DNA from 2 places in the Streptomyces krungchingensis genome. Region 2 is predicted to be linked to the other one. Evidence: riboswitches for the same ligand, from Rfam matches in the RefSeq annotation. Region 2 holds a riboswitch; the other holds the start of a gene.
What was found. A riboswitch is a leader RNA that binds a small molecule or an ion and turns the genes downstream of it on or off. The one in region 2 is predicted to bind cyclic di-AMP.

Region 1 (9,515 bases), 1.1 Mb from region 2:
ATCTGGCGCGCCCGGACGTCCAGGAGTGCCTGTGGGAGCAGCTCGACCGGCTGCTCTCCGGCGCGCCGGTCGACTATGTGAAATGGGACTTCAACCGCTGTTTCACGGACGCGGGCTGGCCCGGCGAGTCCTATCCGCAGAAGCTGTGGGTCGAGCACGTGCGGGCCCTGTACGCCCTCCTCGACCGGCTGCGGACCGCGCACCCCACGGTCGCCTTCGAGTCCTGCTCCGGCGGTGGCGGCAGGATCGACCTCGGCATCATGGCCCGTACCGACCAGGTGTGGACGTCGGACAACACCGACCCGCTCGACCGGCTCGCCATCCAGTACGGCATCAGTCAGATCCATCCCGCGCGGATCATGGCCGCCTGGGTCACCGACAGCCCGAACACCCAGCTCAACGGCCGGGTCAGCTCCCTGCGTCTGCGGTTCGTGAGCGCCATGGCCGGCGTGCTCGGCATCGGTGGGGACCTGTCCGCGTGGAGCGGGGAGGAGCTCGCCGAGGCGCGGGAATGGGTCGGCCTCTACAAGGAGATCCGCCCCGTCGTGCAGCGCGGGGACCTCTACCGTCTGCGCCCTCCGGAGGGCGGCCTGAGCGCCGTGCAGTACGTCCACGGCGACGAGACGGTGGTGCTCGCCTGGCTCCAGGCCCAGCGGTACGGCGAGCCGGCGGCTCCGCTCCGGCTGCGCGGACTCGATCCGACGCAAGCGTATGAATGCCGCGAAACGGGCGAAATTCACCGAGGTGCGGTGCTGCTGCACCACGGACTGCGGACGAGTCTGCGAGGCGACCTCGATGCCGCAGTCATCCGGCTGCGCCGTATATGACTGTTATGCCGGAATCGGGACCTTCGTTCCAACTGGCCCTGGATTGGGGCATCGTGCGGTGGGCCGCGTGAGCAGCGTCATATTCGTGACGATGCGTCGCGGCCTGCTTTTCGCAACGCTCCCGTATCCACGGGCTGGTTGAGCCGGTGAAAAGATCATCTCTTCACGGAGTGTGACGGGCATTTCCGACATGGATCAAGAAAGGCGGTCGCGCGAAAAAATCACCTGCTTGTGGCCGCGCTCTCGTCTCGCTTACGTTCGCCCTCACTCCGGACGGACGCCCAATCCTGCCGCCGGCCGGAATCCGCACACAGACCCGCACACGGCAGGAGCGGGGGACCCAAGGTTCCATGCCTGTTCCGGTCTCCGGAACGGCTCGGGGTACAGCCACGCCGACGCGTGGCCGGGCATCTCCAGCCCGCACCCGACAGCTCACCTCGCAGGCGCCGGAGAGGAACTCGTCATGCCCGCGAAGGGTAAGCACCGCCGTCCCAAGTCCCCCCGCTTCGCCCGCTCGATCGCCGTCGCCGGAACCGGTGGCGCCGCACTCGCGCTGCCCCTGCTGGGCGCCACGGGCGCCCACGCCGCGGCCCCCGCCGCCGCCGTCGCGCAGAAGGCGGAGAAGGCCGTGACCGCCGCTCCCGTCGCGGCGAAGAAGGTCGTCGGGACCAAGACCTACCGCGTCAAGACCGGCGACTATCTCTCGAAGATCGCCGCCGAGCAGAGCGTCCGCGGTGGCTGGAAGAAGCTGTACTCCGACAACCGCTCGGTCATCGGCGGCGACCCGGCGCTGATCCACCCGGGTCTGAAGCTGACGGTCGGCGCGAAGGCCGTGTCCGGTGGCGCCACCCAGTCCTCCGCCCAGGCGCCCGCCCCGGCCGCGAAGGCCGACAGCGCCCCCGCGCCCCAGGCCGCCGCGAAGAGCACCGCCGGCTACACGCTGCCGGTCGCGGGCGGCAGCGTCGGCACCTCCTACAAGGTGGCGGGCAGCATGTGGTCCAGCGGCTACCACACGGGCGTGGACTTCGTGGTCCCGACCGGCACCACCATCAAGTCCATCGCCGCCGGAACCGTCGTCTCCGCCGGCTGGGGCGGCGCCTACGGCAACCAGGTCGTCATCCGGCACGCCGACGGCAAGTACTCCCAGTACGCCCACATGTCGGCCCTGTCCGTGTCGGCGGGACAGACCGTGACCGCCGGCCGGCAGATCGGCCTCTCCGGCGCGACGGGCAACGTCACCGGACCGCACCTGCACTTCGAGATCCGCACCACGCCGAACTACGGCTCGGACGTGGACCCGGTCGCCTACCTGCGCTCGCACGGTGTCGCCGTCGGCTGACACCTCCCGCAGTCCTCGGCGCCCGCCGCTTCCTGCCGCGGACGCAGGGTCCCGCTCCTGACGGCGGGACCCTGCGTCCGCAAGGCAGGACCGCCTCCGAAGGCCGGACCCCCGATCCCCGGGGTCCGGCCTTCGGTGCGTCGACACGTCAATACCGCGTCACCGGTGCCGGATTGCGGCCCTCCGCGTGCGGACTCGGTCAACGCTCCTGATCAGGGCCCTATTCCGGATTGACCAATACTTGACGAGTGTCTTATCTCACCATCCGTCAACCCTTCCTTACGGTCGCGTAGCTCACATCGAAAGGTGAATCATGGTCCGACGTGGCAGACGATTCGAAGAGTGACAACAGATCAGTGATCGGGTCGTACGTGGCGGTGGGGGACAGCTTCACCGAGGGCGTCGGCGACCCCGGTCCGGACGGGGCCTTCGTGGGCTGGGCCGACCGCTTCGCGGTGCTCCTCGCGGACCGGCGCGCCGAGGGCGACTTCAACTACACCAATCTCGCGGTGCGCGGGAAACTGCTCGACCAGATCGTCGCGGACCAGCTCGGGCGCGCCAAGGAACTCGCCCCGGACCTGGTCTCCTTCTGTGCGGGCGGCAACGACATCATCCGGCCCGGCACCGACCCCGACGAGGTCGCGGAGCGCTTCGAGCGCGCGATCGCCGACCTCACCTCCGCCGTCGGCACCGTCATGGTGACCACCGGCTTCGACACGCGCGGCGTGCCCGTGCTCAAGCACCTGCGCGGCAAGATCGCCACGTACAACGGACATGTGCGTGCCATCGCGGACCGCTACGGGTGCCCCGTCCTCGACCTCTGGTCCCTCAAGACGGTTCAGGACCGCCGCGCCTGGGACGGCGACCGGCTGCACCTCTCGCCCGAGGGGCACACCCGGGTGGCGCTCCGCGCCGGTCAGGTCCTCGGCATCGACGTGCCGGCCGACCCGGACCAGCCCTGGCCGCCGCTGCCGCCCCGCGGCACGCTCGAAGTGCGGCGCGACGACATCCACTGGGCGCGCGAGTACCTGGTCCCGTGGATCGGGCGCCGGCTGCGCGGCGAGTCGTCGGGAGACCACGTGGCCGCCAAGGGCGCCCTCTCCCCGGACGACATCAAGATGCGCATAGAGGCGGTCGCCTGAGCCGCGCCGACGCCGGCGGAGTCCGCCGGCGGCGGCTCGACCAGTGAGGTGACAGCACGGGAGTGGCGTGGGGCGGAGCGCGGCACGCGGTGCTGGGATGACCGCGAACCGCCCCCGCGTCCCGAGGGGCGGGGCCCGAAGGAGACCTCCATGCCCGCCCGCCGCGTGTCCACCGCAGTCGCCGTGACCCTCCTCGCCCTCGCCCTCCCGCAGGCCGCCGCGACCCCCGCCCTCGCGCTGGAGGCCCGCCCCGGAGCCGCCGCCGAGGCCACCCCGTCCACGGTCACCGTCACCGGACAGGGCAGCGCAACCGCCACACCGGACGTCGCGGTCCTCGGCGTGGGCGTCGCGGCCACCGCGAAGACGGCGAAGGAGGCGCTCGCCGCACAGACCACCGCGTCGAACGCCCTGCTCGCCGCCGTGCGCGCCCAAGGCGTGGAGGAACGGGACATCCGCACCGAGAGCCTCTCGCTGTCGCCGGTCCACGAGATCCACGACGGGACCTCCGAGTTGACCGGCTACGAGGCGGCGCAGTCGTTCTCGGTGAAGGTCCGCGACATCTCCGCCACGGGCAGGGTCCTCCAGGCGGTCACGGACGCGACCGGGGACGCGGGCCGCATCCAGTCCGTCGTCTTCGACGTGGCCGACCCCGCCCCGCTGCACACCGCCGCCCGCGAGGCCGCGTACGAGGACGCCCACGAGAAGGCACTCCAGTACGCGCGCCTCGGCGGCCACCGGCTCGGCCGCCTCGTGTCCCTCACCGAGGACAGCAGTGGCGATTCCCGTCCGGTACCGATCGCGGCGGCGGCCTTCGACCAGGGCGGGACGGTGCCGGTCGCGCCCGGCGAGATCCGGGACACGATCACGGTCACGGCGGTGTACGAACTCGGCTGAGCCGGCGCCGGGAACCGCTCGGCCCGGACCGCTCCGGCAGGGACACCGCGGCCGGCGCGCTCCGGGCGCAGCCGTGCGCCCGGGTGGTGCGTGCAGCGGCGACCGCTCCCGAAGAGTGCGGGGCTCAGCGCACCGCCGCCACCAACGCGGCCCGCTCCAGGCCCAGTTCGCGCGCAAGGGCCTCGTCCACCCACTCGTGGGTGCGCGCCCGTGACACCGCTCCCGCGTACGCCGTCATCTGAACGGCCAGACCGTCCAGCAGCGCGGTGAGCCGCAGGGCCGCACCGGTCGGGTCCGGGCAGTGGAACTCGCCCGCGGCCACGCCTTCCGCGATCACCTCGGTGAGCGCGGCCTTCCACTGCTTGTCGAGGTCACGCGTGACCTCCCGCAGCGCCGGCTCGCGCAGCGCGGCGGCCCAGCCCTCGATCCACAGCCGCCAGCCCTTGGCCTGCCCGGTCGGCGCGTACCAGCGCACCGCGGTCCGCAGCCGACGCAGCGCGGTCGTGCGCCGGCCCAGCAGTTTGCGCAGATGGGAGAGGTCGTCCTCGGCCGCGTAGGTGAAGGCGGCGGCGACCAGCTTCTCCTTCGTCGAGAAGTGGTACAGCACCAGGGCGTTGCTCACCCCGAGCGCCGAGGCCACATCGGCGATCCGCACCGCCGCCACACCCCGCGCCTCGATCTGCTCGACGGCGGCCCGCAGCAACTCCTCGCGCCGCTCCGCCACGCTCAACCGCACTCTCGCCACGCCGCAACCCTAGTCCCTCGCCCCCGGTGATGCGGGAGCAGGGCGGTATTGCGGGGCCCCTTCAGGAGTGCGAACGAGGCATGCCCGGCCGGGCGTCGCCCGCCCCGGCGCCCGCACCGCGGCCCGCGGGCCCGCCCGGCGGGCCGATGCCGGACCCCTTGACACCGTCGCGCGGCGGGGACCACAGTACGGCAACTACTGACTGTCCATTCAGTCAGTAGGCGTGTGTCAAGGCGATGTGTGACCCGTCCGTACGTCCCCGTAGCGCCGCAGGAGTCCACCGTGACCCAAGCACCGAGCACCCCGATGCCCCGGCCCGAACCCGACCTGCCCGACCTCTCCGAGGGCTGGGGCGAACAGCGTTCCCGACTGCGCAAGGACCTGCGCCGACTCGACGTGCTGTTCTTCCTCATCTGCACCCTCGTCGGCCTCGACACGATCGGCTCGGTCGCCGCCCAGGGGCCCGAGGGCCTGACCTGGATGGCGATCCTCGCGCCGGCCTTCTTCCTCCCGTACGGCCTGCTCGTCGCCGAACTCGGCTCCGCCTTCCCGGTGCAGGGCGGCCCGTACGTCTGGACGCGCCTCGCCTTCGGACGGCTGGCGGCCGGCGTCAACCAGCTCCTGTACTGGATCTCCAACCCCGTGTGGGTCGGCGGCAGTCTGTGCATCATCGCGCTGACGACCTGGGAGGAGTTCTTCACGCCGCTGCCCGGGCTCTGGAAGTACGCGGCCGGGATGCTGTTCATCTGGGGCGGCGCCCTCGCCGTCGTCCAGTCGGTGCGGATCGGCAAGTGGGTGCCGATCGCCGGAGCCGTGGCCCGCATCGTCCTGCTCGGCTTCTTCCTCGTCTCCGTCGTGGTGTACGCGGTCCGGCACGGCGTCCACGCCCTGCCCGCCGGTGACTTCACCCCCACGTACACCGGATTCGTCGCCCTCGTCCCCGTCCTGATCTTCAACTACGTCGGCTTCGAACTGCCCAGCTCGGCGGCGGAGGAGATGAGGAACCCGCGGCGCGACATACCGCTGTCCATCCTGCGCTCCGGGCTGGCCGCGCTGCTGCTCTACGGCGGTCCCGTCCTCGGCATCCTCTTCGTCCTGCCGGGCGAACGGATCGGCAGCCTCGGCGGGTTCATCGACGCCTGCAAGGCCGTGTTCACCGTCTACGGAGGCTCCATCGCCGCGGACGGCACCGTCACGCTGACCGGGGCCGGTGCGGTCTGCGGCGGCATCGCGGCGGCAGGACTCGTCGTCGGTCTGCTCACGTCCGGCGTCACCTGGGCCATGGGCGCCCACCGGGCGCAGGCGGTGGCCTGCGCGGACGGCGCGGGACCGGCCTGGCTCGGGCACATCTCGGAGAAGCACGGCACGCCGGTCCGGGTGAACCTGCTCTCCGCCGTCCTCGCCTCGGTCCTCTTCGTGGTCGCGCTCAACCTCACGGGCGGCGACGGCGAGAAGTACTTCGCGGCGGGCCTCGGACTCACCATCTGCACGACGTTCATCTCGTACGTGATCACCTTCCCGAGCCTCGCCGTGCTGCGCCGCAAGTACCCCTCGGTTCCCCGGCCGTACGCGGTGCCGGGCGGGCTGTTCGGCGCCCGGCTGGTCAGCGCGCTGGCCACCGTGTTCGTGGCCTTCACGGTGGTGGTGCTCGTCTGGCCCGGCTTCGGTGTCGGCTGGTTCGGCACGACGGGCAGCGCCGCGGACTCGCTCCCCGAGTCCTTCGCGGGGCAGCGGCTGCAGTACACGCTCAGCCAGTTGGTGCCGCTCGTATTGTTCGTGGGCATCGGGCTCGCCTGCTACGCGGCGGGCGCGCGGACCCGGCGGGAGAAGGGCTGAGGAACCGGCCGGTTCCGGCGGCTCCGCGTGATCAGTCGACGAACTGGTAGTCGGCCTCGATGCGGCCGTCCTCGCCGAGGACGAGGAACTCCAGGCCGCCGCCCGTCACCCGGTTCTCGCCCCGGTCGAAGGACTCCCAGCGGAACGTGACGACGTCCCGGAGCACGCGGGCGGGCTCCTGGATCCTGAAGAGGTACGTCCCCGGGGCCACGAACTCCTCGTACGCGCGGGTCACGCGCGCATGCAGTTCCTCGTGACCGCGGGCCTCCAGGACGGCGGTGCCGAAGCCCAGGGCCACTGCACGGTCGTGCATCTCCTGCGGAGGGCGGAGGAGGTGCAGACCGTCCTCCGCCCAGAGGTCGTGGACGGTCTTGCGGCGGATCTCGGGGTCGGGCTCGTTCCAGACGCCGATGTAGCGCTCGATCAGGTCCTGCGCGTCGAAGGCGGGCACGATGCTCCTCCTGCGGGTCGGTGTGCCGGCCGCGGTGTCCCCCGCGGCCGGCGGGTCTTCGTGATGTCACCGACTCTGCTCGGGGCCCGCCCGCGCCTCAATTCCCGCCAGGGAATGGCCGTTCGGCCAGGACTCCGTGGGCGTCCAGGGCGATCGCCCCGCCGGGGTGCGCCAGCAGTGGGTTGACCTCCAGCTCGGCGAGCTCGGGATGCTCGGCGGCGGCTCGGGCCACCGCGCACACGGCGTCCGCGACGGCCCGGAGGGACACGGCCGGCGCACCGCGCCAGCCGGTCAGCAGGGGTGCGTGCCGCAGTTCGGCGAGCAGGGCACGCGCGCGCGTGGCCGTCAGCGGCGTCGGCGCGAGCGCCGTGTCGGCCAGCAGCTCCGCCGTGACGCCTCCGACGCCCACCATCGCCACGGGACCGAAGGCCGGGTCCCGGCGCACCCCGACGATCAGCTCATGGGCGTGCGCGGGCGCCACCATGGCCTCGACGGCGTAGCGGCCGGCACCGGTGGCGGTCCGCATCCGGCGGAAGGCTCCTCGCAGGCCGTCCGCGTCGGCGAGGCCCAGGGCCACCCCGCCCGCCTCGGTCTTGTGGGCCGGGCCCATCGCCTTGAGCACCACCGGGAACCCGATGCCGCGCGCCGCGGCGACCGCCTCGTCGGCGGACGTGACGAAACGGGCCGCCGGGAAACGGAGTCCGTACGAGGACAGGAGCGCGCGGACGGTCTCGTAGGAACCATCGGGCACCGGGGGCGCGGCCGGGGGTGGATCCTGAGGTGCCTCCGGGGCCGCCCACGGCGCCCTCAGACGGGCGACCCCGGCGAGTGCCGTCGCCGCCTGCTCGATGCGTTCGTACACGGGCACGCCCCGCCCGCGCAGCACGGCCAGCGCGGGCGTGTCCCGGGCCATGGTGTGCACGAGCAGGGCGCGGCCCGACGCGTCGGCGGCGTCGGCCAGTTCACCCGCGACCTCGCACTCCCGCCCGGCCTGGGCCGGGTCGGCGCTCGCGTAGTCCCCGAAGTACCCGGTGAGGACGACGGCGTCGGCGTCTCCGCCGTGGAGCAGGGCACGGGCCACGCGCGCGTAGGTGCCGAGATCGGCCTCGCCGGCGCCCGCGAGGTCGACGGGATTGAGACGGCCGGCCCCGGGCGGCAGCACCGCCGACACCTCCTGCGCCGTCGCCGCGGACAGCGGGGGCACGTCGAGGCCGCGTACGGCGCACGCGTCGGCGGCGAGAGCGCCCTGACCGCCGCTGTCGCCCACCACGGCGACCCGGTACGCGTGCGTGCCGGATCGGCGGGCGGCCCCCGACAGCAGGCACACCGCCGTGTCGACCAGCTCGCCCGCCGAGTCCAGCAGCAGGGCGCCCGCGTCCCGGCACACCGCGGCGACCGTGGCGTACGGGCTCACCAGCGCGCCGGTGTGGGAGGCGGCGGCGCTCGCCGAGGCCGCGCTCCGGCCGACCGTCAGCAGGAGCACCGGCTTGCCGGCGTCATGCGCGGCCGCGAGGACGCGGGCGAGGCGGCGCCCGTCGCGGAAGTCCTCGACATACGCGGCGATGACGCGCGTCGGCTCATGGGCGACCAGGGCCTCCAGCGCATCCGCCACGTCGATGTCTCGCTGGTTGCCCAGCGAGACGAAGCGGGAGAAGCCCTGCCCCGCGCGTGCCAGGAGACGGCCGATCTCCAGGGCGAGGTTCCCGCTCTGCGACACGAGGCCGACGGCTCCTACCGGGAACTCGCCCCAGCTGAGCCGGAGTTGTGTGCTCGCGTCGACGAGTCCCATGCAATTGGGGCCCAGCAGCCGGGCCCCGCCCCCGGTGACCAGCTCGGCGAGCGCCCGCTCCTCGGAGCGGGCGCCGCCCGCGCTGATGACGGTGAAACAACGGGCGCCGACGGCGAGTCCCTCCGCGACGACGGCCCGTACCGACGGGGCGGGCACCGCCACGACGACCTGCTCCGGCACGTCCGCCAGGCCGGTCAGACCGGGCCGGAACGGCACTCCGTCCAGGCTGCCGCCGCGCCGGTTCACCAGGTGGACCGACCGGCGGCCACGGCCCGACAGGGCCCCCTTCGCCAGCCAGTAACCCCATTTCCCGGGGTCGCTTGACGCGCCGACCACGGCGACGCAGGCCGGGTCGAAGAGGGCGGCCAACGGCGCCTTCGCCGTCATCCGTACCACCCGAAGCGCTCGGCGATCACCGGCAGCCGCTCGGTGACGATGGCGTGCGCGGCGGCCCGCGGCGTCGTCCCGTCGGCCTCGGCGCGGGCCAGCATC
Region 2 (9,515 bases):
GTTGGTGGCCATGCCGACGGCGATGCCCTGCGAGCCGTTGACCAGGAGGTTCGGATACGCGGCGGGGAGGACCCCGGGCTCCTGCTCCTGGCCGTCGTAGTTCGGCGTGAAATCGACCGTGTCCTCGTCGATGGACTCGGTCATCAGTGACGTGGCGTCGGCCATCCGGCACTCGGTGTAACGCATCGCGGCCGGCGGGTCGTCGTTGCCCAGCGAGCCGAAGTTGCCGTGGCCGTCGACCAGCGGCAGGCGCATCGAGAAGGGCTGGGCCAGGCGCACCAGCGCGTCGTAGATCGACGCGTCGCCGTGCGGGTGGAGCTTACCCATGACCTCGCCGACGACGCGGGCGCACTTCACATAGCCGCGGTCGGGGCGCAGGCCCATCTCGTTCATCTGGTAGACGATGCGGCGGTGCACGGGCTTGAGCCCGTCCCGGGCGTCCGGCAGGGCTCGCGAGTAGATGACCGAGTACGCGTACTCAAGGAAGGAGCCCTGCATCTCGTCCACGACGTCGATGTCGAGGATCTTCTCCTCGTACGAGTCGTCGGGCGGCGGGGTCTTCGTGCTGCGGCGGGCCATCGCTGCTGCGGCTCCTTCACAGTCTCTGCCGGGGCATGAACGGGATCTGACGCGGACCATTGTGGACCGCCCCACTGACAACGTGGACCGCGACCCGTCCGTAGCGGGTCTCACGACCCTTCCGTGACAGGTCCCGGACCTGGTCGGTGACGAGTCCCCGGTCCTCGCGAAGACAATCACCGGCACTGTCCACGACGGTCCCACGACCCGTCCACGACCGGTCCCCGGACCTGCCCTCGCCGATTTCCCGGCCGCGTCCACGGCATGCCGGGAGACGCGGCCACGCCGTGCCGGGAAGTCTGCCCACGGCACACCGGGGTTTCCGTCCGCGGCGTGTCCCGCCGACTCGCCCGGCAGGGACCGTAGTACACGTGAGTCTCGCTCTCGGCGTACGGGGTGCGGGAACTTCGCCAGCTTTCCGCGCGCTTGCATACAGTGGCAGGACCGACAGGAAAAGGCAGTTTTCCGCGATCGAAGGGACGTACATGCCCATGGGTCACACGGCCACAGCCGAGGCAGGCTCCGGCGGCCTGACAGCGACCGAGCACCGCCTGGCCAACGGCCTTCGCGTGGTGCTCTCCGAGGACCACCTGACCCCGGTCGCGGCGGTGTGCCTCTGGTACGACGTCGGCTCGCGCCACGAGGTCAACGGCCGTACCGGACTTGCTCACCTCTTCGAGCACCTGATGTTCCAGGGCTCCAAGCAGGTCCACGGCAACGGCCACTTCGAGCTCGTCCAGGGCGCCGGCGGTTCGCTCAACGGCACGACGAGCTTCGAGCGCACCAACTACTTCGAGACCATGCCCGCCCACCAGCTGGAGCTCGCCCTCTGGCTGGAGGCCGACCGCATGGGCTCGCTGCTCGCCGCGCTCGACGACGAGTCGATGGAGAACCAGCGCGACGTCGTGAAGAACGAGCGTCGTCAGCGCTACGACAACGTCCCGTACGGCACCGCGTTCGAGAAGCTGACCGCGCTGGCCTACCCCGAGGGCCACCCGTACCACCACACCCCCATCGGGTCGATGGCGGACCTGGACGCCGCCACCCTGGAGGACGCGCGCGCGTTCTTCCGCACGTACTACGCGCCCAACAACGCGGTCCTGTCGGTCGTCGGTGACATCGATCCGCAGCAGACGCTCGCCTGGATCGAGAAGTACTTCGGTTCGATCCCCGGACATGACGGCAAGCCCGCGCCGCGCGACGGCTCGCTGCCCGACGTCATCGGCGAGCAGCTGCGCGAGGTCGTCGAGGAAGAGGTCCCGGCGCGCGCCCTGATGGCCGCCTACCGGCTCCCGGAGGACGGCACGCGCGCGTGCGACGCGGCCGACCTCGCCCTCACCGTCCTCGGCGGCGGCGAGTCGTCCCGTCTCTACAACCGGCTGGTCCGCCGCGACCGCACCGCCGTCGCGGCCGGGTTCGGCCTGCTCAGGCTCGCCGGAGCGCCCTCCCTGGGGTGGCTCGACGTGAAGACGTCCGGCGACGTCGAGGTCCCGGTCATCGAGGCCGCCGTCGACGCGGAGCTCGCCCGGTTCGCCGAGGAGGGCCCCACCGCCGAGGAGATGGAGCGGGCGCAGGCCCAGCTGGAGCGCGAGTGGCTGGACCGGCTGGGCACGGTCGCGGGCCGCGCCGACGAACTCTGCCGGTTCGCCGTCCTGTTCGGCGACCCGCAGCTCGCCCTGACCGCCGTGCAGCGCGTCCTCGCCGTCACCGCCGAGGAGGTCCAGGAGGTCGCCAAGGCCCGGCTGCGCCCCGACAACCGCGCGGTGCTCGTCTACGAGCCGATCGCCGAGGCCGCTCAGGCCGCCGAAACCACCGACGAGGACGAGGAGTCGGCGAAGTGACCGAGCTCGCGAGCATGGATTTCCACCCGCAGCCCCAGGCGGGCGAGGCCAAGCCCTGGGCGTTCCCGGCCCCCGAGCGCGGCACGCTGGACAACGGCCTGACGGTGCTGCGCTGCCACCGCCCCGGCCAGCAGGTCGTCGCCGTCGAGGTGCTGCTCGCGGCGCCCCTGGAGGCCGAGCCGGCCGGTCTGGACGGCGTCGCCACCATCATGGCGCGGGCCTTCTCGGAGGGCACGGACAAGCACTCCGCCGAGGAGTTCGCCGCGGAGCTGGAGCGCTGCGGCGCGACGCTCGACGCGCACGCGGACCACCCCGGTGTGCGTCTGTCGCTCGAAGTCCCCGTCTCCCGCCTGCCCAAGGCGCTCGGTCTGCTGGCCGACGCCCTGCGGGCACCGGCGTTCGAGGACAGCGAGGTCGAGCGGCTGGTGCGCAACCGGCTGGACGAGATCCCGCACGAGTCGGCCAATCCGGCCCGCCGCGCCGCCAAGGAGCTCTCCAAGGAGCTGTTCCCGTCGACCTCGCGCATGTCGCGCCCGCGGCAGGGCACCGAGGAGACCGTCGGGAACATCGACTCGGCGGCCGTGCGCGCCTTCTACGAGAAGCACGTGCGTCCCGCGACCGGGACCGCGGTCATCGTCGGTGACCTCACCGGCGTCGACGTCGACGAACTGCTCGGCGACACGCTCGGCTCCTGGACCGGCTCGTCCGCCGAGCCGCGCCCGGTGCCGCCGGTGAGCGCCGACGACACGGGCCGCGTGATCATCGTCGACCGGCCCGGCGCCGTCCAGACGCAGCTGCTCATCGGACGTGTGGGGGCCGACCGGCACGACCGTGTGTGGCCCGCCCAGGTGCTCGGCACCTACTGCCTCGGCGGCACCCTCACCTCGCGTCTGGACCGGGTCCTGCGCGAGGAGAAGGGATACACCTACGGCGTACGGGCGTTCGGCCAGGTCCTGCGGGCCGCGCCGTCGTCCTCCGCGGGCACCACGGGCGTGGCGATGCTGGCCATCAGCGGCTCCGTGGACACCCCGAACACGGGTCCGGCGCTCGACGACCTGTGGAAGGTGCTGCGCACCCTTGCCGCGGAGGGTCTGACCGACGCGGAGCGGGACGTCGCCGTGCAGAACCTGGTCGGTGTCGCGCCCCTGAAGTTCGAGACCGCGGCGGCCGTGGCGAGCACGCTCGCGGACCAGGTCGAGCAGTTCCTGCCCGACGACTACCAGGCGACGCTGTACCAGCAGCTGGCCGCGACGGGCACCGTGGAGGCCACCGCGGCCGTCGTGAACGCCTTCCCGGTCGACCGGCTGGTGACGGTCCTGGTGGGCGACGCCGAGCAGATCAAGGAGCCCGTCGAGGCCCTCGGAATCGGTGAAGTGACCGTCGTGACGGCCGAGTAGAGCGGCGTGGCATCTCGGAGGCCCAGGTGACGCATGCGTCACCTGGGCCTCGCTTTGTCCGGACTTCCTCCTCAATTTGTCCGTATTGGTAGAGAGGTTGCCCGTCTGCCCTGTGGCATGCACTACAAAAACCGTGATCCGTTTGTTGTTTGAAAGACGCCCCGTCTAGCGTCGATCCGGCTGTCCGCCAAGCAGTGCGCCGCGCCCGCGGCACCGGACAGTCATCGCCGAGTCCCCGAACGGCGCGAGCCAGGGGAGCCGGGGACCCATACGCAGTCCCTGGGGTGAATCGGACGCCCTCCCGGAGGGGGTCCGTAGGAGACCTTCCTGCTCCGAACCCGTCAGCTAACCCGGTAGGCGAGAAGGAAGGAAAGGACCAGCCCCTACATGGCGTTCACCTGTGGCACCGGGAAGCATCGTCGTCCGAGCCGCGTGAAGCGCACCACCACGAACGCCGTCGGCGTCGCGGCGCTCACCACCACCGGCGTCGTCGGGGCGCTGGCCGCACCCGCGCTCGCCGCGGAGCCCTCCGTCGAGCAGACCGGACTGACCCCGGTCGTCACCCTCGGCGACTCGGTCGCCGAGCAGATCGACGAGCAGGCCGTGGCGCAGCAGCGCGCCGCCGACGAGGCCGCGGCGCTGAAGAAGGCCGAGGAGGCCGCCCGCAAGCGGGCCGCCGAGGAGGCCAAGAAGAAGCGTGAGGCCAAGGAGCGCGCCGCCCGTGAGGCCGAGCGCAAGCGCCTCAACTCCTTCGTCCTGCCGATCACCGGCTCGTACGTCTCCACGGGCTACAAGACCGGTGGCAGCCTCTGGTCCTCCGGCAGCCACACCGGCGTCGACTTCCACGCGGCGTCCGGCACCCCGGTCCACGCCGTCGGCTCGGGCACGGTCGTCACGGCCGGCTGGGGTGGCGCCTACGGCAACCAGGTCGTGATCAAGATGCACGACGGCACGTACACCATGTACGGCCACCTGTCGTCCATCGGCGTCTCCGTCGGCCAGGCGGTCACCCCGGGGCAGCAGATCGCCCTCTCCGGGTCGACCGGGAACACCACCGGACCGCACCTCCACTTCGAGGCCCGTACGACCGCGGAGTACGGATCGGACATGGACCCCGTCGGCTACCTCCGCGCGCGCGGTGTGAGCGTCTGACGCACCTTCGCACGCGGGGCGCGGACGCCCGACGCGCCGCCACGCGCGGCGTGAACCACCGACGTCCGCTCCGCGACTTCTTCACAACTTCGGATGCCCCGGCTCGCCGAGCCGGGGCATCGTCGTTTCGGCCGGGCACCTGTCCAAAAAATATCCATGGATTCCGGCCTCCCGTCGGAAATTCCGGCTGCCTGCAATAGAGTCACTGAACAGGCGTCAATCGATGGCGTTTCGCGGGCATTAAAGCGGAGGTCCGGTCATGCGTATTCCGGCGCACTCGGTATGCACGGCGATCCGTGACGACATCGTCGCGGGTGTCTACGAGCGCGGCAGCCGGCTCACCGAGGAACTGCTCGCCCGCCGCTACGGCGTCTCGCGCGTCCCCGTGCGCGAAGCGCTGCGCACCCTGGAGGCCGAGGGCTTCGTCGTCACCCGGCGGCACGCGGGCGCGTGCGTCGCCGAGCCGACCGAGCAGGAGGCGTCGGACCTGCTGGAGATGCGGATGCTGCTGGAGCCGCTGGGTGCCGCGCGGGCCGCCCAGCGTCGCACCGAGGCCCACCTGAAGGTGCTCCGGGGCCTGGTCAGGCTCGGCCAGGAGCGCGCCAGGAGGGGGCACAGCGAGGATCTGCGCTCCTTGGGCGGCTGGTTCCACGAGACCCTCGCGCAGGCCTCCGGCAGTCCGGCGCTGACCTCCGCGCTCGCCCAGCTACGGCACAAGATCGCCTGGATGTACACCGTGGAGGTGTCGGCCGGCCCGGCGGAGTCCTGGGCGGAGCACGGCGGGATCGTGGACGCCGTCGCGCGGGGCGACAGCGAGCGGGCGCGGTCGATCACGGCTCTGCACGCGGAGCGCGCGACGTCCTCGCATCGGCTCCGTTTTCCCGGCGGCAAGGACCGGGCGGAACGTGTGAGGACTTCGCAACATCCCGTAAACATGACGAGCGCGCGGCATTAACACGCGCGCCGTATACAAAGAGGAGTAATTCGCGGGGGATTATTTCTGCTGCCCGGAAACGGGAAAAGCAAAGGGCTCGTCCGAGATTCTCGGACGAGCCCTTCGGCGGATGTGCGGGACGGCGTTCTTTCGCCTTTCGGGGCGAAGGCCGCCGTCACCGGCAATGCGCTCAGACGGTCTCCGGGAGCTCCTCGAGCCCCTCGGCGACGAGCTTGGCAAGGCGGTCGAGGGCGGTGTCCGCACCCTCGGCGTCGGAGGCGAGGACGATCTCCTCGCCGCCCTGGGCGCCCAGGCCGAGGACCGCGAGCATGGAGGCCGCGTTGACGGGGTTGCCGTCGGCCTTGGCGATCGTCACGGGGATGCCGGAGGCCGTGGCGGCCCGGACGAAGATGGAGGCGGGGCGGGCGTGGAGGCCCTCAGCCCAGCCGACGTTGACGCGGCGCTCAGCCATGTGATGCTGCCCTTCGGTGTTCAGGGTTGTCTAGACCAGTGTCCCATATCGTGAAGACTGCCCGGAGCGGTCCGGAGTCCCGTCCCGAGTGTCGCCGGATCGCGGCCTCGATCCGGCTTCCGTCCTCCACAGACTGCCTCGCGCCGTTGTCGGACGCGAGCCGTACTCTGGGGCCCATGCAGACCTCGCCGGACGGGCACGCGTACCCCGCTCACTGGGAAGCCGACGTGGTGCTGCGCGACGGCGGCACCGCACGCATCAGGCCCATCACCGTCGATGACGCCGAGCGCCTGGTCAGCTTCTACGAGCAGGTGTCCGACGAGTCGAAGTACTACCGCTTCTTCGCGCCGTATCCGCGCCTGTCCGCGAAGGACGTCCACCGCTTCACGCACCACGACTTTGTGGACAGGGTGGGTCTCGCGGCCACGGTGGGCGGCGAGTTCATCGCCACCGTACGCTACGACCGCATCAACGCCGAGGGTCTGCCCGCCTCCGCCCCCGCCGACGAGGCCGAGGTCGCCTTCCTCGTCCAGGACGCCCACCAGGGCCGCGGTGTCGCCTCGGCCCTCCTCGAACACATCGCCGCCGTGGCCCGTGAGCGCGGTATCCGCCGCTTCGCCGCCGAGGTGCTGCCCGCCAACAACAAGATGATCAAGGTGTTCACGGACGCCGGGTACACCCAGAAGCGCAGCTTCGAGGACGGCGTCGTACGCCTGGAGTTCGACCTCGAACCCACCGACCGCTCGCGTGCCGTCCAGTGGGCGCGGGAGCAGCGCGCCGAGGCCAGGTCCGTGCAACGGCTGCTCGCCCCCGGCTCGGTCGCCGTCATCGGCGCGGGCCGCACCCCCGGCGGCGTCGGCCGCAGCGTCCTCGCCAACCTCCGCGACGCCGGCTTCACGGGCCGCCTCTTCGCGGTCAACAAGGCGTTCCAGGAGAAGGAAATCGACGGAGTCCCCGCCTATCGCTCCGTGCGCGACATCACCGAGCCCGTCGACCTCGCGGTCGTCGCCGTGCCCGCGCCGTACGTCCCCGAGGTCGTCGCGGAGTGCGGGGTGCACGGGGTGCAGGGACTCGTGGTGGTCTCCGCCGGATACGCGGAGAGCGGCCCCGAAGGACGCCGTCTCCAGCGCGAACTGGTGCGCCAGGCCCGCTCGTACGGCATGCGGATCATCGGCCCCAACGCCTTCGGCGTCATCAACACGTCCCCGCAGGTGCGGCTCAACGCCTCGCTCGCCCCGGAGATGCCACGCCCCGGGCGGATAGGGCTGTTCGCCCAGTCCGGCGCCATCGGCATCGCCCTGCTGTCCCGGCTGCACCGGCGCGGCGGCGGCGTCACCGGTGTGACCGGCGTGTCCACCTTCGTCTCCTCGGGCAACCGCGCGGACGTCTCGGGCAACGACGTCCTCCAGTACTGGTACGACGACCCGGACACCGACGTCGCCCTCATGTACCTCGAATCCATCGGCAACCCGCGCAAGTTCACGCGCCTGGCCCGCCGGACGGCGGCGGCCAAGCCGCTGGTCGTGGTGCAGGGCGCGCGGCACGGCGGAGTGGCGCCCCTCGGCCACACCGTGCGGCCCACCCGCCTGCCGTACGCCACCGTGTCCGCCCTGCTGCGGCAGGCCGGGGTGATCCGCGTGGACACCATCACCGAACTGGTCGACGCCGGGCTGCTCCTGGCCCGTCAGCCGCTGCCCCAGGGTCCCCGGGTGGCCATCCTCGGCAATTCGGAGTCGCTGGGACTCCTCACCTACGACGCGTGCCTCGCCCAGGGGCTGCGTCCGCTGCCCCCCCTGGACCTGACCACGGCGGCATCGGCGGAGGACTTCCGGCGCGCGCTGGCCCACGCCCTGTCCGAGGGCGGCTGCGACGCCGTCGTGGTGACGGCGATCCCGGCGGTGGGGGAGACGTCCGCCCGGGACGCGGCCCTCGCCGAGGCCCTGCGCTCGGCCTCCGCCGAGGCCCCCACGAAGCCGGTGCTGGTCGTGCACGTCGAGCTCGGCGGACTCGCCGAGGCGTTGTCCGCGGCGGCGAGCACCGCACCCCAGACCGCACCCCAGACCGCGGCCCCGGCTCCCGGAGCCGCGGACGGCATCCGCACCCCCGCCGCCTCGGGCCCGCCCGCGTCGCGGGCCGCCGGTCCGCCCGGCGAGGGGCCGCCCGCACCGGCAGGATCCGCATCGGTGCCGGACCGCCGCCTCATCCCGGCCTACCCCGCGGCCGAGCGCGCCGTCCGTGCCCTCGCCGAGGCCGTCAGATACGCCCAGTGGCGACGCGACGCCGCCCAGCCCGGCAAGGTGCCCGAGTACGAGGACATCGACGAGAAGGGGGCGGCCGCGCAGATCGACGCCCTCCTCGCACGAGGCGAGGGACTGACGCTCGGCACGGAGGAGGCCTGCGTCCTGCTCGGGCGCTACGGCATCGACGTGCGCCGGGCCCTGCCCGCGCCCTCGCCCGACGACGCCGTGCAGGCCGCGCGCACCCTCGGCTATCCCGTGGCCCTCAAGACCACCGCCCCGCACCTGCGGCACCGCGCCGACCTGGGAGGAGTCCGGCTCGACCTGGCGGACGAGGAGCAACTGCGACGGGCGTACTCGGAGTTGACCGACCTGTTCGGGACGCCCCAGGAGCTGCGCCCCGTCGTCCAGGCGATGGCACCGCGCGGAGTGGACACCGTCGTACGCGCCGTCATCGACCCGGCGGCGGGGGCGGTCCTGTCCTTCGGGCTCGCCGGGGCCGCCTCCGAGCTGCTCGGCGACACCGCGCACCGGCTGGTCCCGGTCACCGACCGGGAGGCGACCTCCCTGGTCAGGTCGATCAGGACGGCGCCGCTGCTGTTCGGCTGGCGGGGCTCAGCGCCGGTCGACACGGCTGCCCTCGAAGAGCTGCTGCTGCGGGTGTCGCGGCTGGTCGACGACCACCCCGAGGTGGTCGCCGTGTCGCTGGAGCCCGTGGTGGTCGCCCCGCACGGCCTCAGCGTGCTCGGCGCCACCGTGCGGCTGGCCCGTGCCCCCGTACGCGACGATCTCGGTCCTCGCACGCTCCCCGTGGTCTGACCCCCGCCGCCGTCCGGGCCCGCGGCGGGTGATCCGCGCGGCGCCCGCCCGGTGCCCGGTCCGTGCGCGACGGACACCCGCGAG

Region 1: another riboswitch for cyclic di-AMP. It lies ahead of ACSYGO_RS38045 (M23 family metallopeptidase); the one in region 2 lies ahead of ACSYGO_RS33690 (M23 family metallopeptidase).

Annotation. Positions count from the first base shown of each region.
Region 1 is NZ_JBPUKY010000001.1:8,772,525-8,782,039, forward strand. Features, by position in the region: gene ACSYGO_RS38040 (alpha-galactosidase) at 1-827, shown strand, start outside; cyclic di-AMP (ydaO/yuaA leader) riboswitch at 1,135-1,286, shown strand; gene ACSYGO_RS38045 (M23 family metallopeptidase) at 1,291-2,166, shown strand; gene ACSYGO_RS38050 (SGNH/GDSL hydrolase family protein) at 2,523-3,308, shown strand; gene ACSYGO_RS38055 (SIMPL domain-containing protein) at 3,459-4,202, shown strand; gene ACSYGO_RS38060 (TetR/AcrR family transcriptional regulator) at 4,327-4,947, opposite strand; gene ACSYGO_RS38065 (APC family permease) at 5,230-6,783, shown strand; gene ACSYGO_RS38070 (hypothetical protein) at 6,815-7,234, opposite strand; gene ACSYGO_RS38075 (acetate--CoA ligase family protein) at 7,332-9,410, opposite strand; gene ACSYGO_RS38080 (glutamate dehydrogenase) at 9,407-9,515, opposite strand, start outside.
Region 2 is NZ_JBPUKY010000001.1:7,691,044-7,700,558, forward strand. Features, by position in the region: gene ACSYGO_RS33675 (DNA gyrase/topoisomerase IV subunit A) at 1-579, opposite strand, end outside; gene ACSYGO_RS33680 (M16 family metallopeptidase) at 1,065-2,420, shown strand; gene ACSYGO_RS33685 (M16 family metallopeptidase) at 2,417-3,817, shown strand; cyclic di-AMP (ydaO/yuaA leader) riboswitch at 4,033-4,191, shown strand; gene ACSYGO_RS33690 (M23 family metallopeptidase) at 4,205-4,969, shown strand; gene ACSYGO_RS33695 (GntR family transcriptional regulator) at 5,229-5,924, shown strand; gene ACSYGO_RS33700 (HPr family phosphocarrier protein) at 6,094-6,375, opposite strand; gene ACSYGO_RS33705 (bifunctional acetate--CoA ligase family protein/GNAT family N-acetyltransferase) at 6,552-9,431, shown strand.